DNA from 2 places in the Bradyrhizobium sp. LTSP857 genome. Region 2 is predicted to be linked to the other one. Evidence: riboswitches for the same ligand, from Rfam matches in the RefSeq annotation. Region 2 holds a riboswitch; the other holds the start of a gene.
The links. A riboswitch is a leader RNA that binds a small molecule or an ion and turns the genes downstream of it on or off. The one in region 2 is predicted to bind S-adenosylmethionine.
Positions count from the first base shown of each region.

Region 1: it holds a riboswitch for S-adenosylmethionine, as region 2 does, so the genes downstream of both, UP06_RS23730 (O-succinylhomoserine sulfhydrylase) here and metX (homoserine O-acetyltransferase MetX) in region 2, are expected to answer to the same signal.

Region 1 covers NZ_JYMS01000037.1:43,456-55,642, reverse strand. The annotation lists gene UP06_RS23745 (MATE family efflux transporter) at 1-773, opposite strand, end outside; gene UP06_RS23740 (hypothetical protein) at 940-1,992, opposite strand; gene UP06_RS23735 (2'-deoxycytidine 5'-triphosphate deaminase) at 2,184-3,290, opposite strand; SAM riboswitch at 3,400-3,479, shown strand; gene UP06_RS23730 (O-succinylhomoserine sulfhydrylase) at 3,548-4,744, shown strand; gene UP06_RS23725 (SGNH/GDSL hydrolase family protein) at 4,861-5,856, opposite strand; gene UP06_RS23720 (SGNH/GDSL hydrolase family protein) at 5,869-6,639, opposite strand; gene UP06_RS23715 (OpgC domain-containing protein) at 6,639-7,910, opposite strand; gene apaG (Co2+/Mg2+ efflux facilitator ApaG/CorD) at 8,107-8,499, shown strand; gene UP06_RS23705 (Hsp33 family molecular chaperone) at 8,649-9,656, opposite strand; gene argF (ornithine carbamoyltransferase) at 9,887-10,810, opposite strand; gene UP06_RS23695 (aspartate aminotransferase family protein) at 10,810-12,018, opposite strand.
Region 2 covers NZ_JYMS01000032.1:17,427-29,613, reverse strand. The annotation lists gene UP06_RS20905 (cell division protein FtsX) at 1-672, shown strand, start outside; gene UP06_RS20900 (YdcF family protein) at 912-1,616, shown strand; gene UP06_RS20895 (lysophospholipid acyltransferase family protein) at 1,640-2,413, shown strand; gene UP06_RS20890 (gamma-glutamylcyclotransferase) at 2,410-3,015, opposite strand; gene UP06_RS20885 (DUF2125 domain-containing protein) at 3,126-4,310, shown strand; gene UP06_RS20880 (hypothetical protein) at 4,478-4,699, shown strand; gene UP06_RS20875 (hypothetical protein) at 4,980-6,551, shown strand; gene UP06_RS20870 (hypothetical protein) at 6,569-7,012, shown strand; gene UP06_RS20865 (prephenate/arogenate dehydrogenase family protein) at 7,009-7,950, opposite strand; gene hisC (histidinol-phosphate transaminase) at 7,947-9,044, opposite strand; gene UP06_RS20855 (chorismate mutase) at 9,079-9,927, opposite strand; SAM riboswitch at 10,121-10,200, shown strand; gene metX (homoserine O-acetyltransferase MetX) at 10,294-11,496, shown strand; gene metW (methionine biosynthesis protein MetW) at 11,512-12,174, shown strand.

The DNA of each region.
Region 1 (12,187 bases), on a different contig from region 2:
ATCGCCCACTGAATGCGAAGTCCGCGCAGCTTCGGCACCACACGCGCGCGGCCAGAGAACAGATACCAGCCCATCACGCAGATATTCATGGAATAGGCGATCAGCGAGCCGGCCGCGACACCGCGCATGCCGAATTGCGGCACGGGCCCGAGCCCCAGACCCAGCGTGCCGCCAAGCACGACCTGCCAGACCGCGGAATTGAGGATCAACAGCGACGGCAGCTTCATGTTGCCGGTGCCGCGCAACACGCCCGCCATGGTGTTGAGCAGCCAGGGCAGCACCGCGCCGCCGAAAAATACCTGCGTGTAGGCGACCGCATGCGCCAGCACATTGCCGCGACCGCCGAGCATCTCGAGCACCTTGGGTCCGAAGATCAGCATGCCCAGCATGAAGACGACGCCGAAGGTGATGCCGATCAGCAGCGCATGTGCCGCGAGCGTGCCGGCGCGTTCGCGATCGCCGGCGCCGAGCGCACGTGCGATGGAGGAGGCCACCGCGCCGCCCATGGCGCCGCCCGACATCGTCATGGTCAGGATCACTGTCGGAAACACCAGCGCCATCGCGGCCAGCGCTTCCACGCCGAGACGTCCGATATACGAGGTCTCCGCGATCACCACGCAGGTGCCGGCCGACAGCGCGACCACATTGGGCCAGGCGAGGCCAAGCAGCGTGCGCAGGATCGGTCCGTCGGTCAGCGCGCTCCTCAGGGGGCGCAGAAGCGGCGGCAACGGACGTTCTTGCTCATCGACCGGGATTTCGGCGATGTCGGACATTTCCTCTCCCGGGCACGAGCGCCATTTGCGGCGCGGCAATGAGTAAGTGTGCCAATAAATTTGTTCGCGCACAGGGCGCAGCGAGGGCTTGTTAGCACGGCGCGCAGCGATTCCTCCTGCGCCACGTGCAGGCGTGCCCTGCGGCAGCGCATTTCAAGTGGTGGAATTACCCGATGGTCCAGACCATCGGCGAACGGCCGCCTGCCGTCGGGCGCAGGTGCACACCGATATGCCGCCCGCATCCCGCAGCGAGGCCCTCGAACAATCCCTCCAGCACCTTGGCGCAGGCGCGGTGATAGTCGGCGACGTCGTCCATCAGCTTCCAACTCTGCTGGCGGAGTTCGAACGTACCTTCGGATTGTGTCGCCTCGGCCGCATCGTCCTGCGCGGCGAACAGCGCGTTGAGGAACGACGCAAACTCGCTCGCACCGCCGCGGCTCATCGACAGCGCGGCCGCGACCTCGTCAAAGTATTGCATGCCGATCAGCTTGCCGGTGAGATGCAGCAGATAGCCGGCATCTTCAGGCCCGAACAATTGCACCATCACGGGCGCGGCGGTGCGCACATATTCCATCGCGTAGTTGCGATAGGCTTTTTCCAACCGCGGTTTTGGCCAGCTCGACACAGGCAATGCCGGGGCCGTCTTCGCATCGAACAGCGGCGCGTCCAGATGCCGCGCGAAGACGAGGCGTTGGTCCAGCTCGAGCGGCAGGTCGTACTGATGGTAATAGCCTTCGAGCCCGTCCTGGCCGTCGACGCTCTGCTTGGTGCAGACGAAGCCGAGCCTGAGATCGCCGAGCGCGACACCATTGTTGGCGTGCCAGCCGCGCAGCATCGCGCGCGAGACCTCGCCGGGCACGCCGCAGATCGCGGTGCCCTTCCAGATCCAGCGCGGCGGCGGATAGCGGATCCAGGCCTTGGTGTCGCTCTCATACATGTACTCGACATGCACGCCGCCGATCCAGTTGGAGAGATAGTGATATTGCGCAGCCGCGACGGCGGGCGGCAGATGGCTGAGCCCGAGCTTCTCGAGCCCTGGCAGAAAACGCTCTTGCTGCTGACGGCGAAACACGCGGAAGGCGAACTCGGCCGCATCCGCCGTGCCGCGCCGCGTGACGACGGTGAGGATGAGGCCCGTGAAGTAAGCGTGGTAGAGGTCAGCGACCGCGCGCCACCGTTTCCATTGGGCATCCTGCGCGGAGTCAGCTGCGGCGGTCATGTTCGCTCCCGGCTTGTTGTTTTGCGGGAGTGTGTCATCGCGAATGGAGCGGCGCAACCAGCCACACATTGGCTGTCATCGCCCGGCGAAGACCGGGCGATCCAGTATCCCAGAGGCGGTTGTGATTGAGCCGAGAGGCCGCGGCGTACTGGATTTCCCGCCTGCGCGGGGAATGACAGTGGAGGATGCGGCTACACCCGGAAATGCTTGCTCAGCTTCAGGCCCTGCGCCTGATAGTTCGAGCCGATGCGCTGGCCGTACATGGCGTCGGGACGCGCCAGCATCTTCTCGTAAACGAGGCGGCCGACGATCTGGCCGTGCTCGAGGATGAAGGGCACTTCGCGCGAGCGCACTTCGAGCACGGCGCGCGAGCCCTGCCCGCCGGCACCGGCATAGCCGAAGCCGGGATCGAAGAAGCCGGCATAATGCACGCGGAATTCGCCGACCAGCGGATCGAACGGCACCATCTCCGCGGCGTAGTCGGGCGGCACCTGCACGGCCTCTTTCGAGGCAAGGATATAAAACTCGCCGGGATCGAGGATCAGGCTGCCGTCGGGACGTGCGGAGATCGGCTCCCAGAAGTCTTGCACCGAATAGCCCGAGCGACGATCGACGTCGATGACACCGGTGTGGCGCTTGGCGCGGTAGCCGACAAAGCCAGACCCCTTCTCGCCGGAAAGATCGACGGAGACGGCGACGCCGCCGGAGAGATCGGCATCGTCGATATCGACGAGCCGCTCGGACGCGTGCAACGCGTCGAGCTCGTCGGCATTGAGGATGGCGTCGCCGGTGCGGAAGCGCACCTGCGACAGCCGCGAACCTTCACTGACCAGTACCGGAAATGTCTTCGGGCTGATCTCGGCATAAAGCGGGCCGTGATATCCTGCGCCGATCATGTCGAAACGACGCGTGCCGTCGGCGATCACGCGGGTGAAGACGTCGAGCCGGCCGGTCGAGCTCTTCGGGTTTGCGGCCGCAACGATCTCCGGCGGCAGCGCCAGGCTTTCCAGCAGCGGCACGATGTAGACGCAGTTGGTCTCCAGCACCGCGCCGTCACTGAGGCTGAACTCATGCAGCTTCAATTCGTCGATGCGCTCGGCGACGGTGGCACCGGGGCCGGGCAGGAAGCTCGCGCGCACGCGATAGGCGATGTCGCCGAGGCGAAGGTCGAGGCTCGCGGGCTGGATCTGGCTCTCGACGAAGTCGTAGGCAGGCAGGATGAGGCCCGCCTCCGCCATCGCCGCGATCATGCGGTCGGGCAGGATACCATTGGCGTCGGCGGCGACCGTGAACGTCAAACTTGGGTCCTCGTCAGGGGGCAAATGTATCCGGACATGCGGAAAATACAGCCTTTTACGGCTATCCGATGGACGCCTTGACGAAAAGGGCATTGCGGAATATGAGCATGACTTATCCCGTGGTGATTTGAGCCGGCCGGCTTGCAGCCACGTTAAATAAGTCGCTAAACAGGCCGGGGACCTCTGTGATCCCGGCCCGTGGAGATATCCAGGCCGGTTTTTTTGTGACCATTTTCGATGGTCACGCAGGAGGTCCTATGTCGAAGTCCCCGGCGTCCACCGCCCACTACCGCCCCGAAACCCGTCTGGTCCATTCCGGCACCCTGCGCTCGCAATTTGGCGAGACGTCGGAGGCGCTGTTCCTGACCCAGGGCTATGTCTACAACAGCGCCGAGGAGTGCGAGGCGCGGTTCAAGGGCGAGGACCCCGGCTTCATCTATTCGCGCTACTCCAACCCAACCATCGCGATGTTCGAGCGCCGCATGATCGAGCTCGAAGGCGCCGAAGCCGCCCGCTCGGCCGCGACCGGCATGGCCGCGGTGACGACCGCGATCCTCGCGCCGCTGAAAGCCGGCGATCACGTGGTGGCGTCCCGTGCGCTGTTCGGCTCGTGCCTTTACGTCATTCAGGACCTGCTGCCGCGCTACGGCATCGAGACCACGCTGGTCGACGGCTTCGATCTCGACCAGTGGCAGCGCGCGCTGAAGCCGAACACCAAGACATTCTTCCTGGAGAGCCCGACCAACCCGACGCTCGACGTGCTCGACATTCCCGCGATTGCCGAGATCGCGCATAGCGGCGGCGCGCGGCTCGTCGTCGACAATGTGTTCGCGACGCCGATCTGGCAGAGCCCGCTCGCGCTCGGCGCCGACGTCGTGGTTTATTCCGCGACCAAGCACATCGACGGCCAGGGCCGTTGTCTCGGCGGCATCATCCTGTCGTCGGAAGCCTTCATCGCGGAGCACATCCACAATTTCATGCGCCAGACCGGCCCGTCGATCTCGCCGTTCAACGCCTGGGTTTTGCTCAAGGGCCTGGAGACGCTCGGCGTGCGCGTGCGCGCGCAGACCGAGACCGCGGCGCGCATCGCCGACGCGCTGGCGAGCCATCCAAAAGTTTCGCGGCTGATCTACCCCGGCCGCGCCGATCATCCGCAGGCAGCTCTCGTGAAGAAGCAGATGCGCGGCGGCTCGACGCTGGTCGGCTTCGAAGTGAAGGGCGGCAAGCAGGGCGCGTTCCGCGTGCTCAACGAGCTCAAGCTCGCGAAGATCTCGAATAATCTCGGCGACGCCAAGAGCCTGGTGACGCATCCGGCCACGACGACGCATCAGCGCCTGAAGCCCGAGGATCGCGCAGCGCTCGGCATCAGCGAGGGATTCATCCGCTTCTCGGCGGGGCTCGAGCATGCCGATGATCTGATCGAGGATCTGACTGCGGCGCTGGAGAAGGCGTGAGGTTGCGACACGCTCGAAATCGTAGGGTGGGCGAAGCGAAGCGTGCCCACCATTCACGATCTCGATGTCGATAGATGGTGGGCACGGCGCTCTGCGCCTTTGCCCACCCTACGACATCACATCGGCCGATAGGTCCGCACGTCCGCGGGCACGTTCACGCCGAGCTTGATCTGGCCGACGGAGCGGATGATGTCGTCGCCGAGGAGTTGGGCGAAGCAGGCATAGCCCCAATCGTTCATGTGCAGGCCGTCGGCGATGACGAAGCTCTCGACCGGGATCGCCTGCTTCTCGTGCCAGTCGCGCATCACCTCGAAGCGCGGGAAGATGCCGACATGACGGAGCTCGGCGACCTTGCCGAGCAGCTTCACCATCTTGCTGGCGCTTTCGGCGCGCTGCGTCACCTGCGGCGAATATTGCGGATCGACCAGCACAACGTCGGCGCCGCCGGCGGCCTGGATGCGCGAGATACCGTCCTCGACCATTTTGGCGGTATCGCCGGGATCGAGGTTGCGCAGCACGGCATTGGTGCCGACCTGCCAGATCACGAGATCCGGATGCACGTCGATCACCTCGTTCTGGAGACGCTTCATCATCTCGGGCGCGTCCTCGCCGCCGACGCCGGCATTGATGACAGTAATGCTGGCGGTCGGATATTGCCGGCGCAGCTGCGCGGCGAGACGGTTCGGATAGTTGAAGTCAGGCGAGCTCGCGCCATAACCTGCGGTCGACGACGAGCCGAACGCGACGATCAAGACGGGCTGGCCGGCGACGAGCTTGTTCGCGACATGCGGCAGCGAGCCCATCGCTTTCGCGCCGCCCTTCGGCGACAGGCAAGGCACGCGGCTAAAAATGTCGCCCGCGGATTTCGCGACCTGCTTCACCTTGTCGATGGCGCGCGTCGTGAGGCCACGCTGCTCGGCGGGCGGATGGGTGGCCGCAACGGTGGTCTGGGACGGCGAGGATGCAGGAGCGGGATCAGCCGTCTGTGTGGGCGCGGGCGATGCCTGCGCGGTTTGTGCGTAAGCGGGTACCTGCGGCGCCAACATCAGCAGCGCCGCCGCTGCGAACGCAGCCAGCCATGCCGTCAGGCAAAAAGGGCGGAGAGAACTCATTAACGCTAGACCTCAATTTTGCTGCTGGGCCGGGCCCAGATGGGCAGCGTCGATCACAAACTGTGCCAACGCGCGGCCAAGGCAATCATGGACCTGTTTCGCCAGTTCAGGGCCGCGGGACGGGCTGAACAGGTCGAACTGACCCTGATCATTCCATTGCCGCATGATCGCGAAACGGTCGAACAGCGGGACATCATGCTCCTGCGCCACCACCCGCATATTGTCGAGATAAGGCGGCGCCGAGATCATGGTTTCGGTACGCGGGCTGTATTGCAAATTCATCAAGACGACGTCAGCCCCTGCATTTTGCAACGCAGCAACCCCATCGGTCACCGCGCCGCGAAAATCGTCGGGATCGATGGATCGGATAGCATCCACTGTCCCGGTCTGCCAGATGACCAAAGTAGGTGTTTTTGCTTCCATCAGCTTAACGAAGGTGGTGGCGGCCTCCTCCGCGGTTTTCTTGCTCTGTATTTCTACGGAGACGTGCACCGCCTCCGCAGGTGGCAGCTTTTCCTTCAAAATTGCCTGCATCCGCGCCGGATAGGAAGCCTCCTCCGAGGCTGGAATGGTCGTTGAACGGCTGCCGACGACCAGGATTTCAAGTGGTTTGCCGGCCTTGACGGCATCGGCGACCTTGTGGAGCTGGCTTTCGGTGGTGAGCAGATAGGACGGCAATTCGCAGGCTGCGGGGGCCGCAGGCGCAGTATCGCCCGCGCGCGCCGGGGGCGCGGCGAGGTTACCGCACAGCAGGATCAGGCTCAGGAGAACCTTCGCCTTCATCAGCCCCCTCCCGCCATATCGGCGCTGCCGACGGCGTTTTTGGTTTGCGAACCGCTCTTGTCAGCCACCCGCTTATACCACGAAATCACCCAGGCTACGGCCCACATGATCAGGATTCCGGAGAGACTAATCAGCGCATGCATGCCCGGGCCGCCCGAGACCTCGGCCAGGATGAAATGGCCGGCGAAGGCCAGGAAAACGCCGAGGCAGAAGATCTCGAGGGAATGCTGGCCGCACAGGATCAGCGGCCGCAGCAAGGGCGATTTCAGGCCCGGCCAGTCCCGCGGCAGGAAGCGCACGGTGAGCGCGGCCAGCGCCAGGAAATGCGTGAAGCGCAGCACGTCCAGGTCGGTCTTGTCGATCGGATACATCCATTGCTCGAGTAGCTTCGGCATGAGATGGCCGAGTTGCGGCACGTACCAGGTCAGCGTCACGTAGAACGCCGCGACCAGATAGGCGATCGATATCCACATCGTCACGGGCGACACCAGAATGCGCGACATGCGTCGCGCACCCCCGAGCGCGCACCATGCCCCAAACACGAAAAGCAATTGCCAGGCCAGAGGATTGAACGCCCAGAAGCCGTTCGGATAGGCGGACAGATACAGATCGTATTCCCAGGTGACGGCGTAGAGCAGGACCGAGAAGCCGAGCGTGACGTCCGGCTTCCACTTCATCGACCACAGGATCAAGGGCAGCGCCAGCATCAGCACGATGTAGAGCGGCAGCACGTCCATGTTGACGGGACGAAAGCGCAGCAGCAGCGCCTGCACGATGGTGACGTCTGGCTGCTTGAGGAAATCCATGATGCCCATCTCTTCGGTGTAGAGCGGGTTCTCGAAGCTGGTGGCGACGTAGGAGATCTCGGCGAGGAATATCGTGAACAGGAAGACGTGGGCGACATAGATCTGCCAGACCCGGCGCAGGATGCGCGCGGTGGCGATGACGACGCCGGACTCCAGCATCGCGCGGCCATAGACGAAGGCGGCGGTGTAGCCGGAGATGAAGATGAAGATCTCGGTGGCGTCGCTGAAGCCGTAATTGCGGATCGTGAACCAGGTCAGGAGATTCGGCGGCAGATGGTCGATGAAGATCAGCCACAGCGCCAGGCCGCGGAACAGATCGAGCCGGAGCTCACGCTCGCCGATGACGGGCAGCGTGATGGCCGGCGCGGCCGTGCGCGGCCTTGCGTCCACGGGCTTGGCATCCACAGGTTTTGCACCCGCGGTTCCCGCGATCGTCGATCCCGTCACTTGATCGGCAATGGTCATCGGGGCCCAAAAACCCTTCCGCAAATCGCGATGTTTGAGGAGTGTAGCGGTCCAGTCGCCGCCTCGCAAAGCGGCCGGATCACATCAGGGTGTATTTCCCTGGAGGTGTCCTTCCCTGTCAATTCTGGCGGGACGATGTCGCGAAAGCCGCCTGCGGCGTTTGGTTCCCGGCCGGGATTTCGTTATGATGGCAACCATGTACCGCGCCGTGACCCGCCAGATCGAAGTGACCGTCGAGCCGAACTTTGTTCCGGAGCAGTCGTCGGCCGACCGCTCGCGCTATTTCTGGTCCTACACCATCGTCATCACCAATTCCGGCGACGAGACCGTGCAGCTCAAGACGCGGCACTGGATCGTCACCGACGCCACCGGCCGGCAACAGGAGACCAAGGGCGAGGGGGTGGTCGGCGAGCAGCCGACGCTCGCCCCCGGCGAGCGCTTCGAATACACCTCCGGCGTCCCGCTCTCGACCGCGTCGGGCTTCATGACCGGCCGCTACCAGATGGTCAGCGAAAGCGGCGAACGTTTCGAGATCGACGTGCCGACGTTCTCGCTGGATAGCCCGGATAATAAGAGGGTGTTGAACTAGCCTGGCTGTCATTCCCCGCGAAGGCGGGGAATCCAGTACGCCGCGGCCTATCAGCTCGATCACTGCCGTCTCGGAGTACTGGATCGCCCGATCAAGTCGGGCGATGACACCGAGTGCGTGGCGCGCAATGACGGAGGATAGACAGGCGTCTACGCGTCTTCCACGCCCGCTTCTTGCGGTGTGAATCCGTACACCGAGCTACAGAACTCGCAGGTCACCACGACCTTGTCGTCCTTGACCATCGCGGCGCGGTCGTCGGGCGAGAAGCTCTGCAGCATGGCGGCAACGGCATCGCGCGAGCAGGAGCATTGCGCTTTCAGGGCCAGCGGATTGAACACGCGCACGCCGCGTTCGTGGAACAGGCGATAGAGCAGCCGCTCGCCGGACAGGTCGGGATCGATCAGCTCGACGTCCTCGACCGTCTCGATCAGCGAGCGTGCCTCGACCCAGGCATCGTCCTCGGCGACTGCGTGCACTTCCACGCCCTCAGGCGCATCGCCGGGATGCAGGTCGGCCTGCCGCGCGCGCTCCGGCGCCTTCGGCAGAAACTGCATCAGCATGCCGCCGGCGCGCCAGCGATGCTTGCCGCCGTCGCTCGAGCGCCATTCCTCGCCGACCGCGAGGCGGACGCGCGTCGGGATCTGCTCGGAGCGCAGGAAATATTCGTGGGCGGCGTCTTCCAGGCTGCCGCCGTCGAGCGCAACCAGGCCCTGATAGCGGCTCATGTCAGGACCCTGGTCGATGGTCATGGCGAGATGGCCGTGGCCGAGCAGCGTGCCGGAATCCTTGGCATCACCGAGGCGCGACGCGTCGTAGCGGGCATAGGCGCGCAAGCGATCCGGCGCATTGTAGTCCACCACCAGGAACGACACCGGACCGTCGGTCTGGGCCTGGAGGATGAAGCGGCCCTCGAATTTCAGCGCCGAGCCGAGCAGCGTCGTCAACACGATGGCCTCGCCGAGCAGCTTGCCGACCGGCGCGGGATAATCGTGCCGGGTCAGGATCTCGTCGAGCGCCGGGCCAAGCCGCACCAGCCGCCCGCGCACATCGAGCGCGTCGACCTCGTAAGGCAGCACGGCGTCATCGATCGGAATCGCCGATGGCGCGCGAACCGGGCCCTCGAGCCCGGTATTCATGTCAGGGGATTGGGAAACCATGGCGCATTATCTGGGGTCGGAGGGTAAAAATGGAAGGGGGGTGCGGGGTGGGATGTTCCGTCTATTGGATTGCATGCAGGTACGACAAACTCGGTGTCGTCCTGGCGAAAGCCAGGACCCATAACCCCAGGGAGAAGTTGTGGCGCGCGCTAGCAATTGCCGGTCTTCGCCAAACGAGCGCCGGTGGTAATGGGTCCTGGCTTTCGCCAGGACGACGATGAATATCTACTTTACTTCACCGCGTCGAAGCACCAGGCCAAAATACCCTTCTGCGCGTGCAGGCGGTTTTCGGCCTCGTCGAACACGACCGATTGCGGGCCGTCGATCACCTCGTCGGTGACCTCCTCGCCGCGATGCGCGGGCAGGCAGTGCATGAACAGTGCGTCGGGCTTGGCGAGCGACATCAGTTTCGCATTGACCTGGTAGGGCTTGAGCACGTTATGGCGGTGCTCGCCCTCCTTGTCGCCCATCGACACCCAAGTGTCGGTGACGACGCAATCGGCGCCGCTCACGGCGGCTTCCGCATCGGTGCCGAGCACGATCGGCGCGCCGGTGGCCTTGATCCAGTCGCGCATCACTTTTTTCGGCGCGAGCTCCGGCGGCGTCGCGACATTGAGCTGGAATTTGAAACGTTCGGCCGCATGGGCCCAGGACGCCAGAACGTTGTTGTCGTCACCGGTCCAGGCCACGGTCTTGCCTTCGATCGAGCCGCGATGTTCCTCATAAGTCATGAGGTCGGCCATCACCTGACAGGGATGCGAGCGCCGCGTCAGGCCGTTGATGACGGGCACGGTGGCGTTCGCCGCGAGCTCCAGCAGCGCGTCGTGGTTCAGGATGCGGATCATGATGGCATCGACATAGCGCGACAGCACGCGCGCGGTGTCGGCGATGGTCTCGCCGCGGCCGAGCTGCATCTCCGCGCCGGTGAGCATGATGGGCTCACCGCCGAGCTGGCGCATGGCGACGTCGAACGACACCCGCGTCCGCGTCGACGGACGCTCGAAGATCATCGCCAGCGTCTTGCCTTCGAGCGGCTTGACCGGCTGATGCGCCTTCTGCTTCGCCTTCATGGCGGAAGAGGCGGCGAGCATGCTCTTGAGCTCCGACAACGGGAGCTCATCGATGTCGAGGAAGTGTTTTGGCGTCTTGCTCATCAGCCTGCCGCCCGCTTGCTCTGACTGGCCGAGATCGCGGCGCAGGCGCGTTCAAGCCGCGAAACGCCGTCCTCGATCTCCGCTTCGGTCACGATCAAGGGCGGCAGGAAGCGCACGACGTTGTCGCCGGCGCCGACGGTGAGCAGCTTTTCGTCGCGCAATGCCGCAACCAGATCGCCCGAGGGCACCACGGCCTTGATGCCGATCAGAAGCCCCTCGCCGCGCACTTCGCTGACGACATCGGGATGACGATCGATCACGGAGGCGAGTTTCTGCTTGAGCAGCAGTGACATCTTCTGCACGTGATCGAAGAAGCCGGGCTTGAGCATGACGTCGAGCACCGCGTTTGCCGCGGAGACTGCGAGCGGATTGCCGCCGAAGGTCGAACCGTGCGAGCCGGGCGTCATGCCGGAGGCCGCTTCCGCGGTCGCAAGGCAGGCACCGATCGGAAAACCGCCGCCGAGCGCCTTGGCCAGCGACATCACGTCCGGCGTGATGCCGAAACGGCGATGCGCAAACAGATCACCGGTCCGGCCCATCCCGGTCTGCACCTCGTCGAACGCCAGCAACAGGCCCTTCTCGTCACAGAGCTGGCGCAACGCGCGATAGAATGCCGGCGGCGCCGAGCGCACGCCACCCTCGCCCTGGAGCGGCTCGATCAGGATGCCGGCGGTCTGCGGGCCGATCGCCTTCTTCACGGCGTCGAGGTCGCCATGCGGGACCTGGTCGAAACCGTCCATCGGCGGGCCGAACCCTTCGAGATATTTTGCCGAGCCCGTCGCCGCCAGCGTTGCCAGCGTGCGGCCATGGAAGGCGCCCTCGAAGGTGATCATGCGATAGCGCTCGGGATGGCCCTTGGCGGCATGATGGTGGCGGACCAGCTTGATCACGCATTCCAGCGCCTCGGCGCCGGAATTGCAGAAGAATACGAAGTCCGCAAAGCTCTCATTGCAGAGACGCGCGGCCAGCCGCTCGCCGTCCGGGCTCTGGAACAGGTTCGACATGTGCCAGAGCTTGGTGGCCTGCTCCTGCAACGCCTTGACCAGCGCGGGATGGGCATGGCCGAGCGCATTCACCGCCACGCCCGAGGTGAAATCGAGATAGCGATCGCCATTGGTCGCGATCAGCCAAGAGCCCTCGCCACGCTCAAAACCGATGTCGGCCCTGGCGAAAACGGGGAGCAAATGCGGCGCGGCGCTGTTGGTCATGACGCTCTCTTGGATGTTTCAGACGGCCTGAACGCGCGTTGCGCAGCGCGTCATTTGGTCCGGAAAACGAAACGTGCCGCCTTTTAAGGGCGGCACGCGTCACTATCTTATGCTTGGCACCACGGGTGTCAATGCCGCCGGGAAAGCCTCGCGAAACGCTGAATCCGTA
Region 2 (12,187 bases):
ATGCGCGCGCAAGCGGGCATCGTCGAGGTCAAGCCCTTCACCAAGGACGAGAGCGGCAAGCTGCTCGAGCCCTGGCTCGGCACCGGGCTCTCGATGGACGATTTGCCGGTGCCGCGCATGATCATCGCCCGCGTGCAGCCTGGCACGGCGCTCGATCTCGGCGCCTTGCGCGCCCGTGTGACGCAGGTTGCGCCAAGCGCCAGCGTCGACGATCACCGTGCCTGGATCGAACGCATGCGCTCGATGACCAATGCCACCGTGCTCGCCGGCATCGGCATCCTCGCGCTCGTCATTGTCGCGACCATCATCTCGGTCTCGTTCGCAACCCGCGGCGCCATGGCGGCGAACCGGCCGATCGTCGAGGTCCTGCATTTCGTCGGCGCCGGCGACCGCTACATCGCCAACCGCTTCCTGCGGCATTTCCTCAGGCTCGGCCTCGAAGGCGGCGTGATTGGCGGCGGCGTCGCCATGCTGCTGTTCGGCTTCTCCGAGTCGATCGCCGGCTGGTTTTCGGGCACCCCGGTCGGCGACCAGTTCGCGGCCCTGCTCGGCACCTTCTCGCTGCGGCCGTCGGGATACGTCGTGCTCGCGGTGCAGGCCGTGCTGATCGGCGCGATCACCGCAGTCGCCTCGCGCCAGACGTTGTTCGCGACGCTGAATGATGTTGATTGAGATGGTTTCTTCCTTCTCCCCTTGTGGGAGAAGGTGGCGCGAAGCGCCGGATGAGGGGTTTTCTCCGCGCATACGAACGTCGAGGCGAATTCGCGGAGACATACCCCTCGCCCGTCTCGCTGCTGTCGCAGCGAGCCACCCTCTCCCACAAGGGGAGAGGGGAAGAAGCCCGATAAACCGGACTCCACTTCGCCTCAAAACGTCTTAAAATCACCCGGGGAAGGGATCACCGACATCGCATGACCTCGCCGACCGACGATCAATCGCCGAACCTGCCGCGCGGCTGGCTGCGCGCGACTGTCGTGTCGACGGTCGCGTTCGTTTTCGTCGGCGCGGCGGCGGGCTTCGTCGCGTTCCTGGCGCAATTGCGCGGCGCCGAGATCGCGCCGGAGCGCAAGGCGGACGGCATCGTGGTCCTGACCGGCGGCTCCTCGCGGGTGTCGGACGCGATGGAGCTGTTGGCGGCCGGCTACGGCAAGCGGCTGCTGATCTCGGGCGTGCATCCGACCTCGACGGCAAGCGACATCTCCCGGACCTTGCCGGAGAACCAGTCCTTCATGACCTGCTGCGTCGATCTCGACCGCACCGCGCTCTCGACCCGCGGCAACGCGGCTGAGGCGCGGCGCTGGGCCGAGGGGCGCGGCTTCAAATCGCTGATCGTGGTGACCTCGAACTATCACATGCCGCGCGCGCTGGTGGAGTTCTCGCACGCGATGCCGGAGACGGTGCTGGTCCCGTTCGCGGTGGTCGGCGACAAATGGCGCGATGAGCCGTGGTGGACCTCGGCCTCCACGCTGCGGCTGTTGCTGTCGGAATATGTCAAGTACATCGCCGCCGAGCTCAGGGTGCGGCTGGAGGATTTCGGGATTGACCTTTCGCCCGAAGTATCGGAGCAGCCTGCGGGCCTGCAATCGAAGCGGCCCACCACCGCACAGGCCAATTGATCGGCAAATTGATCGGATCGTCGATGTTTCTGATTTTCCTGCGCTCGCTGGTCTTCAACGTGCTGTTCTACGCCGTGCTGGTGTGCCTCGCGATCGTGGCGCTGCCGACTTTCGCCATGCCGCCGCGCGCCTTGCTGGCGGTCGCGGGATGGTGGGCGAAGGCCAGCGTGTTCCTGATGCGCGTGATCTGCAACATCAAGGTGGAATTCCGCGGCGTCGAGAAGATTCCGTCGGGTCCTCTGGTGGTGGTCGCGAAGCACCAGTCGTTCTGGGAAACCTTCGCGCTGATGCCGTTTTTCGATCACCCGATCTTCATCCTCAAGCGCCAGCTCATGCACATTCCCGTCTTCGGCCAGTTCCTGGTCAAGATCGGCATGATCTCGATCGACCGCGGCGCCGGCGTGAAGGCGTTGCTGGACATGACACGGCGGGCGCGCGCGGCAGTGCGCAGCGGCCGCCAGCTCGTGATCTTCCCGGAAGGCACGCGCCGCCCGGCCGGTGCGGCGCCGGACTACAAGACAGGCTTTGCCCAGATCTATTCGGCTTGCGGCGTACAATGCCTGCCGGTCGCGCTCAACTCCGGTCTGTTCTGGCCGCGCCGCACCTTCATGCGCTATCCGGGAACGCTGGTGGTGGAATTCCTCGATCCGCTGCCGCCGGGCCTTCCGAAGGACGCCTACATCACGCGCGTGCGCGCTGAGATCGAGGGCGCGACCGGCCGCATCGTCGAAGCAGGGCGGAAGGAGCAGGAGCGTTTGATCGGCTCCGCGCCGAGCTACGCACGCTCTGGCGGCTAGCGATTCTCGTCAGTCGGCGCCGGCGCGCGCAGGGAATGCGCATCGCCATGCAGCATCGTCGCGAGCTGATGCAATTGCGCGTCGCGAAAACCTTCGGCCTCGATCGCCTTCACGGTCGCCGTCACATAGTCGCGGTTGGCACCGGATTGGCCGTGGCCCTGGAGCACGTGGCGGTGCTGCTCGGTGAGCGACAGCCGCCCGGCATATTGCACATGGCCGCGGTCGACGACATAGGCGAGCGCGGAGACGCGCTCACGCGCATCGTTCTCCAGCCACACCGAGCGCATCACCTCGCGATAGACCGAGGTGACCTGCTCGCGCGCCCGCAAATAGGCGACGACGTCGGCGCGGTTCTTCTCGGCGACGCGGAAGGCAATGCCGCGGCAGGCGCCGCCGCGGTCGAGCCCGAGCACCAGGCCCGGCTGCTCCGGTGTGCCGCGGTGCACGAAGGAATAGACGCAGAGCGCGCGGTGCTCGCCGACCAGCCGCGCCTGCACGCGTTCCTCGAATGCGAAGCCCGGCCGCCAGATAAGCGAGCCGTAGCCGAACACCCAGAGGTCGCCCTTGGCTGACGTGACGGAGGGGAGGGTGATTTCCGACATTTCGGGCACGGCTACCAGAACAGCGCCCCCAAGCGAAGCGAATTCTCCGCCTATCGTCCGAGGCCAGCCTCGCTTACATTTGCCATCATCTGGGGTCAAAGGGTCGCCGCATGTCCGATATGACCGTTGCCGCAGGCCGGCGCTCCCGTTGGGGGCTGTTCATCGCTCCCGTCCTCCTCCTGATCCTCGCCGTCGCCTGGAGCGGCTTCTGGTTCTATGCCGCCTCGCAGGCCGAAGTGGCGGCTGACGCCTGGCGCGCGCAGGAGGCCAAATCCGGTCGCATCTATGACTGCGCCAAGCGCTCGATCGCGGGCTTCCCGTTCCGCTTCGAGGTCCAGTGTTCCGGCGCCAGCGTCGCCCTGGTCTCGCAGAATGCGAGCAAGACGCCGTTCACGGCCAAGCTCGACAACATCCTGGTCGTCGCCCAGGTCTATGATCCCAAGCATGTCATCGCCGAATTCTCGGCACCGGCAACGCTCACCGACGGTGTCACGCAAAACACCTTCGTGGTGAACTGGAGCAAGGGCCGCAGCAGTGTGGTCGGCCTGCCGGCGATCCCGGACCGCGCCTCCATCGTGTTCGAAGATCCCACCATCAACCGACTCGATGGTGGCGTGCAGGTGCCGCTCGCGCGCGCAAAACAGGTCGAGCTGCATGGGCGCCTCGCGGATGGATCGCCGTCCGATCATCCCATCATCGAGACCGTGCTCCAGATCGCGCAGGGCAGTATCCAGGGCGTGCATCCGCTGCTCGCCGAGCCGTTCGAGGCCGACACGCGCGCCAAGATCACCGGGCTCTCCGATCTCACGCCGAAGCCGTGGCCGCAGCGCTTCCGCGAGATCCAGGCGGCCGGTGGCCATATCGAGATCGTGCAGTCGCGGATCCAGCAGGGCGAGATGATCGCGGTCGCGGCCGGCACGCTCGGCCTTTCGGCCAATGGCCGACTCGATGGCGAATTGCAGATGACGGTGACCGGCCTCGAGCGCGTGATCCCGGCGCTCGGCATCGAGAAGATGCTGGAAGAAGGCGTGCCGCAGGCAACGCTCGATCGAGTCGCGCCGGGCGTGAAGTCAAAGGACCTCAACAATCTCTTCGGCGCGCTCGACCGCGCCGTTCCCGGTCTCGGCAAGGTGATCAAGCAGAACGCCAATGCCGGCGTCGCCGCCGGCATCAATTCGATCGGCACCGAGAGCACGCTCGAGGGCAAGAAGGCGCGCAGCTTTCCGCTCAAGTTCGTCGACGGCGCCGTGATGCTCGGCCCCGTCAATGTCGGTCAGATTCCGCCGCTGTATTAGCAGCTCCCGTAGCCCGGATTGCGCTGCGCTCCATCCGGGCTACGAGCTGACTCGCGGACTCTTCGCCGGATCGTGATTGCGCATCGGGAATGCGGAGCCGCAAAGTCCGCTCTCTCTCCATGTACGGCCGCACGATGAGGCGGCCCGCCCAGGCAGGAGAGAGCCCCATGACGAAGTCCAAGCTGTTCGTTGCCGCCATCGCCATCTCGACCGCACTCGCGACCCCCGCGCTCGCGCAGTGGCAGTCGCAGGAGCCGGCTGCGTTCGAAGCCCAGTATCCGAACGGCGACCGCAACCTCGCGAGCCCCGCAACGCGCGATACGATGGCGTTCGTGCCCTCCGCGAAATCACCGCGTCCCACGGTGATCCGCACGACCAAGGGCAAATAGAAGCCGCCCCCTTGAGACGTTGCGCATCGCGGAGTTGGGCCCGGTCATGTCCCGGCCGGGCCCAATGCGCGCTGCCGAAGGCATGCGGGACAATCGCGCGCGTGCGGATCGGCCAGCCAGCGAAAATATTCCGAACAGGATCGTCAGGAAAACGTGATGCAGAAGATGCGCGCGGCCGAGAATAACAGCAGCCTCATTCAAGTCATTCCACACCAGGGAAGCGTGCACGCGCCGGGGGCGCAACTATCAGCACCTGCTTTCCCAGTGGAGGGAGGCTTACGTGCGGATCATCAATTACGGACTGATGCTGGGACTACTCGCTGCCTGTTCGGGACAGGCGCGTGCCGACGACAATGTCTCAACCGAAATCCAGGCGCTGAAGGCCAAGCTGAAGGAGCTTCAGCAAAAGGTGGATTCGGAGGCGCGTAAGACGCGCCAGGTCGAAGCGGTGCAGGCCAAAGTCATGCCGATGCCGGGGACCTACAAGGCGCTGCCCGTCGAGGCATGTGCGGGCGGCAAGGTCTGCTACAAGGGTATCACGCTGACATTCGGCGGCTGGGTCGATCTCACTGGCATCTACCGTTCGCGCAACATCGCCTCCGACACCGGCTCGGTGTTCAATGCCATCCCCTATCAGCAGGCCCACAATTTCTATGTCCCGGAGACGCGCTTCTCCGCGCGCCAGAGCAGGTTCTCGGTGCTTGCCGAAGGCAATGTCGATCCTGATACGCATCTGGCCGGCTACGGCGAAATCGACTTCGAAGGCGCGGCGCAGACGGCGAGCTCGGTTGCGACCAACTCCTTCAACCCGCGGATGCGGCAGCTCAGTCTCGAGCTCGACCGCACCGATCTTGGTCTGCACTTTCTCGCCGGACAATCCTGGTCGCTGAACGCGCCGACCAAATCGGGCATCGATCCCCGCGGCGTCGATGCGCCCGGCGTGATCGACTTCGAATCCGTTCCGGGATTCCTCGCAGCACGGCAACCCGGCATTCGCGTCTGGCAGGACATCGGACCCGAGTTCAAGCTGGCCGCGTCGGTCGAAAATCCGCAGACCGCCTTCTTCGGCGGCAACGTGCCGACGGTCGGCACGCCTGCGGTGGGTCCGCAGGGCGTGCTCAACCCGAACCTTCAGGTCAATCTGACCGGGCCGGGCGGCAGCTTCTTCAACAACCTCAACAATGTCAGCTTGAACCAGGTGCCTGACGTCACCGTCAAGGCGGCATGGGATCCGCGGCTCGGACCCTACAAGCTGCATGTCGAAGCCTGGGCGCTCTATCGCCAGCTGTTCGATCGCTTCAACGGCGCCAACCACAGCTACGACACCGGCAGTTTCGGCGGCCACGTCTTTGCCGAGCTGATCCCGAAGACGCTCGATCTTCAGCTCTACGGCGCGCACGGTGTGCTCGGACGCTTCACGGCGACGCCGTTCCCCGATGCGGCGGTGGCGCAGGACGGCACGATGCTTCCGCTGACCATCACGGCGGCCGCGGTCGGCCTGATCTGGCACGCCACGCCGAGCCTCGATGTTTACAGCTATGCGGGGCTGGAAAAAGCCAAAGCCAACTTCGCCAATGCCGGGACCGTTCCGTTCGGCTACGGCAACCCGCTCTACAACAACACCGGCTGCTTCACCGAGAACACGCCGGCCGCGAGCTGCAACGGCAACACGAAAGAAGTCCGGCAGATCACCGCCGGCGTCTACGACACCATCTACCAGGGCAATTACGGCACGCTCAAAGCCGGCGTGCAGTACTCCTACACGCAGCGTATCGCCTTCGACGGTGTCGGCGGCGCGCCCAGGACCGACGACAACATCGTCATGACGCAGATCCGCTACTACCCGTTCTAGTCTTCCGAGAGGGACAGTTGTCTGACGGCCTTCTGATCCTTCGGCTCGCGCACGTCGTCGCCCGGCTTGGCCTGGCGATGACGGGCGCGGTCGGCGCCACCTTCGTCGCCGCATTGTTGATGCGGGTCGAACTCCCCTGGTTCGACACGGTCGAATTCACCGCCCTGCTGATCGTGCTCGGAATGACCGGCGCCTATCTCGGGATCGATATCCCGCGTTGGCCCCAGCTTCGGGCGAAGCCCGCGCACCAATCCGCCGCGATCGGTCTTGCCAGCGCGACCGGCACGTTCCTCGCGGCCGGAGCCGGCCTGCTCGCACTCTATGCGTTCGTGTTCGACGAAACCTCTGATCCCAGCGGAAATCTCTTGTTCGGCATCACCTGGGCACTCGGCGTGTGCCTACAGATCGGCGCCGGCCTCGTTGGCCGCCTCCGCATCGCCAAGATGGAAGATCGCCGCTAGTCCGGCTTCTTGCCGAGCTGCGCATGCGGCCGGCCGAAATCGGGCGCAGCCGAATCCTGGCCGATCTCGACGATGCCGCGACGGATCGCGCGGGTGCGGGTGAAATGGTCGAACAGCGCCTCGCCGTCGCCGCGGCGGATGGCGCGGGTGAGTTTTGCGAGATCCTCAGTGAAGGTGCCGAGCATCTCCAGCACGGCCTCCTTGTTGGCGAGGAAGACGTCGCGCCACATCGTCGGATCGGAGGCTGCGATGCGGGTGAAGTCGCGGAAGCCGCCGGCGGAGAACTTGATGACTTCGGACTCCGTCACCTGCTGCAACTCGTCGGCGGTGCCGACGATGGTGTAGGCGATCAGATGCGGCAAATGGCTGGTGATCGCGAGCACGAGATCATGATGATCCGGCGTCATCACCTCGACCTTGGCGCCCATCGCGGCCCAGAACGCGCGCAGGCGATCGGTGGCAGCCGCCTCAACGCCTTCGGGCGGGGTGAGGATGCACCAGCGGTTGATGAAGAGCTCAGCGAAACCGGAATCCGGGCCCGAATGCTCGGTGCCCGCAACGGGGTGTGCGGGAACAAAATGAATGCCCTGCGGCAGATGCGGCGCCATGTCCCTGACAACAGCGCCCTTGACCGAGCCGACGTCGGAGATGATCGCGCCGGGCTTGAGATGTGCCGCAATCTCCTGCGCCACCGGCCCGCAGGCGCCGACGGGAATGCAGAGGATGACGAGATCGGCATCCTTCACCGCTTCCGCGTTGGTCGCGACGACATGGTCGACGATGCCGAGCTCGAGCACCCGCGCACGCGTCTTTTCTGAACGCGCGGTGGTGACGATCTCGCCGGCCAGGCCCTGGAGCTTCGCTGCGCGCGCAATCGAGCCGCCGATCAGGCCGAAGCCGATCAACGCGACGCGCTGGAAATGCGGTGTGACGCTCATTTGCCGGCCACGAAGTCACGCAAGGCCTCGACCACGAGGCGGTTGGCCTCCTCGGTGCCGATGGTCATGCGCAGCGCATGATGCAGGCCGTAATTCTTCAGCCCGCGCAGCACCAGGCCGCGCTTGGTGAGGTAAGCGTCGGCGTCATCCGAGGTCTTGCCCTTGTCGGTCGGGAAGTGGATCAGGACAAAATTGGCGACGCCCGGCGTCACCTTGAGCCCGAGCTTGGTGATTTCCTCGGAGAGCCAATTGCGCCAGGTCTCGGTGAACTGCTTCGACATCGCCTGGTGCGCGGTGTCCTCGATCGCGGCAACCGCGGCATACATCGCCGGCGTCGACACGTTGAAGGGGCCACGGATGCGGTTGACCGCGTCGATGACGTGTTCGGGACCGAACATCCAGCCGATGCGCAGTGCCGCGAGGCCGTGGATCTTGGAGAAGGTGTGCGTCACCACCGTGTTCTCGGTGGTGGCGACCAGCTCGATCCCCATCTCATAGTCGTTGCGAGAAACGTAGTCGCAATAGGCGGCATCGAGCACCAGCAGCACGTGCGACGGCAGGCCGGCGCGCAGGCGCTTGACCTCGTCGAACGGGATATAGGTGCCGGTCGGATTGTTGGGGTTGGCGAGCCAGACCAGTTTTGTCTTCGGCGTCACCGCTTTCAGGATGGCGTCGACGTCGCAGGTGAGGTTCGTCTCCTGCGCGACCACGTTCTTGGCACCGACCGCCATGGTTGCGATCGGATAGACCAGGAAGCCGTGGGTGGTGGAGATCGCCTCGTCGCCGTAGCTGAGATAGGTGTGGGCGAGCAGATTGAGGATCTCGTCCGAGCCGGCGCCGCAGATGATGCGGTTGGGATCGAGCCCGAAGCTGCGGCCGATCGCTTCGCGCAGCACGCGCGAGGTGCCTTCCGGATAGTCTTCCAGATGCGTCGCCACGTTCTTGAACGCCTCGATCGCCTTCGGCGAGGGGCCGAACGGGGTCTCGTTGGCCGAGAGCTTGAACACCTTGCGGCCCGGCTCAGCGACCGGGCTCTTGCCGGGCGTGTAGGGCGCAATATCGAGAATGCCGGGATTCGGCACGGGGCGGGACATCTTCAACTCCGGATGGGCTTAAGCGGTTCGCGATTTACGATTTCGACCCGGTCGGGGGCACCGTATAGCGCGTTGCGTGGCTGCCGACGAGGGCCGTGGAGCGCACCGAGGCCCCCGCTTCGATCAGGGCAGCCTTGATCTTGTCGATGCTGCTCGCGGCTGTGACCGAGACCAGCAGCGCCGCGCCATCGAAGGCGGTATCGGGCACCGCCACGATCTCGGCGAGCGGCGACAGCGCCCGCGCGACCTCGGCGTTCCACCCCGAGACGCGCACGCTGAAGGTCTCGACCTCCGTCACCAGGGCGCTGTCGGCGACGCGCGAGATCGCGAACACAGGCAGTGCGGCCGGATGGTCGGCGCGCTCGACGAAAGGCAGCCGCGCGATGATTTTTGGCGCGCCTTCCTCCTCCAGCTCCAGCCACCACGGCGTGTGGCTGGAGGTCGCCGAGACCAGCGCCAGATCGCCCTTGGATTTCGCCACCGCCTCGACCGCGGCCTGCGCGCTGAAATGCGCGACGTAGGGCACGGTGAAGCCGAAATGGAAGCGGACGGAATCGCGCATTGCAGGCTCGCTCACCGCGATGTCGGCATGCACCGAGAATGGCGCCTGGACGTAGGTGAAGGTCGCGATGATGACGCGCCAGATGCTCTCGACCGTGTCGAGCGGCAGGATGCCGCGATGGCGCTGGACGATATGGCGCATCATGTCGGCCTCGCGCGCCGGACGGAACGCGGAGCCGATCTCCTGGGTCTGCTTCACCTGGATCAGGCGGTCGATGATGTCGCCGCGTTGCATCAGCAGGCGATGCATGCCCTCGTCGATCGCGTCGATCTCCTTGCGCAGTTCCTGCAACGATGGTGGCGCGGGCGGACGTTGGGACATATCTGTGAGGCGCTGTTGAGAGGTGGTCCAATGCGGATCAGCAAGCGCCGGATCCGCTGCGGTTGAGGCTCTGATTAGGCAGGATGGGCCGCGAAAGCAAAGAGAAATGAGGGCCTTTTTCGCCGACGGCGGAGGGGTGAATTTGGCTCATCCGGACCGTGACTTGACGAAAACCGTCCGAGCCAGTAGATTTTGCCCGTTCCGTGGTCATTTGAGCCGGCCGGCTTGCAGCCACGTTAAAAAAATCGCTAAACAGGCCGGGGACGCTTTCGATCCCGGCCGAACCTATCGTTCAGGCCGGGTTTTTTATGGCCTGATGTCAGTGGCGATCTGAAGTCCGATCGCAAACGAGGACGATGGTCAGAGATGGTTGGCGTCAAGTCGATTCCCAGTCCCGCGATCAGTGCCGATGAACGGTCGCATGAGGTAGATCATCCGAGCTCGCTCGTCGCGCATTTCGGCGCCGATCAGCCGCTGCGGCTCGATTGCGGCATCGATCTCTCGCCGTTCCAGATCGCCTACCAGACCTACGGCGAACTCAATGCCGATCGCTCGAACGCGATCCTGATCTGTCATGCGCTGACCGGCGACCAGCACGTCGCCAATGTGCACCCCGTCACCGGCAAGCCCGGCTGGTGGGAAACTTTGGTCGGCGCGGGCCGACCGCTCGATCCGAGCCAGTACTTCGTGATCTGCGCCAACGTCATTGGCGGCTGCATGGGCTCGACCGGACCTGCCTCGATCAATCCGGCGACCGGCAAGGTGTGGGGCCTCGATTTCCCAGTCATCACCATCCCCGACATGGTCCGCGCGCAGGCGATGCTGATCGACCGGCTCGGCATCGACACGCTGTTTGCAGTCGTCGGCGGCTCGATGGGCGGCATGCAGGTGCTGCAATGGACCGCGGCCTATCCGCAGCGCGTGTTCTCCGCGCTCGCGATTGCCTGCTCGACGCGGCACTCGGCGCAGAACATCGCATTCCACGAGTTGGGTCGCCAGGCCGTGATGGCCGATCCCGACTGGCACAATGGCGGTTACGCCGACCATGGCCTCCATCCGCATCGCGGCCTCGCCGTGGCGCGCATGGCCGCGCACATCACCTATCTTTCGGACGCGGCGCTGCATCGCAAGTTCGGACGGCGCATGCAGGATCGCGAGCTGCCGACCTTCTCGTTCGACGCCGACTTCCAGGTCGAGAGCTATCTGCGCTACCAGGGCTCGTCTTTCGTCGAGCGCTTCGATGCCAATTCCTATCTCTATCTGACCCGCGCGATGGATTATTTTGACATCGCCGGCGATCATGGCGGCGTGCTGGCAAAGGCGTTCGCGGGCATCCAGACCCGCTTCTGCGTGGTCTCCTTCACCAGCGACTGGCTGTTCCCGACCTCGGAATCGCGCGCGCTGGTGCATGCGCTGAATGCGTCGAGCGCGCGGGTGTCGTTTGCCGAGATCGAGACCGATCGCGGCCACGATGCCTTCCTGCTCGACGTGCCCGAATTCCTCGATATCTCCCGCGCCTTCCTGCAATCGGCAGGCAAGGCGCGCGGGCTCACTGGCAAGAATGGCTAACAAGGACGGCTAGCGATGTCTGTACAGGAAGTGCTGCCGCTGGGCGGCCTCTCGACTGAACAGTCGGGGCAGTTTCGCGCCGACCATTTGCTGGTCGCCGGGATGGTCAAGGCCGGCTCGAAAGTGCTCGACGTCGGCTGCGGCGACGGCGATCTGCTTCAGATCCTGGAGACCCGCGGCATCGACGGGCGCGGCATCGAGCTGTCGCGCGAGGGCGTCAACCGCTGCGTCGCCAAGGGCCTTGCGGTGGTGCAGGGCGATGCCGACACCGACCTGATCAACTATCCCGACGATGCCTTCGACTATGTAATCCTGTCGCAGACGCTTCAGGCGACGCGCCAGCCCAAGGTCGTGCTGGAGAATCTGCTGCGCATCGGCCGCCGCGCCATCGTGTCGTTCCCGAATTTCGGTTTCTGGAAGATGCGCCTTCAACTCCTGATCGGCGGTCACATGCCGCGCACGGAGAATCTGCCGGCCAGCTGGTACGACACCGCCAACATCCACTTCTGCACCATCAAGGATTTCGTCGAGCTCTGCGACGCCATCGGCGTCAAGATGGAGCGCGCCGAAGCGCTCGACCTCTACGGCCGCCCGCTGCGGCTGCGGATGCCGTGGTGGGTGTGGAATCTGTTCGGCGAGCAGGGCGTGTTTTTGCTCACACGCGGGCAGGGAAAGTAGCTTCTCGTTATTG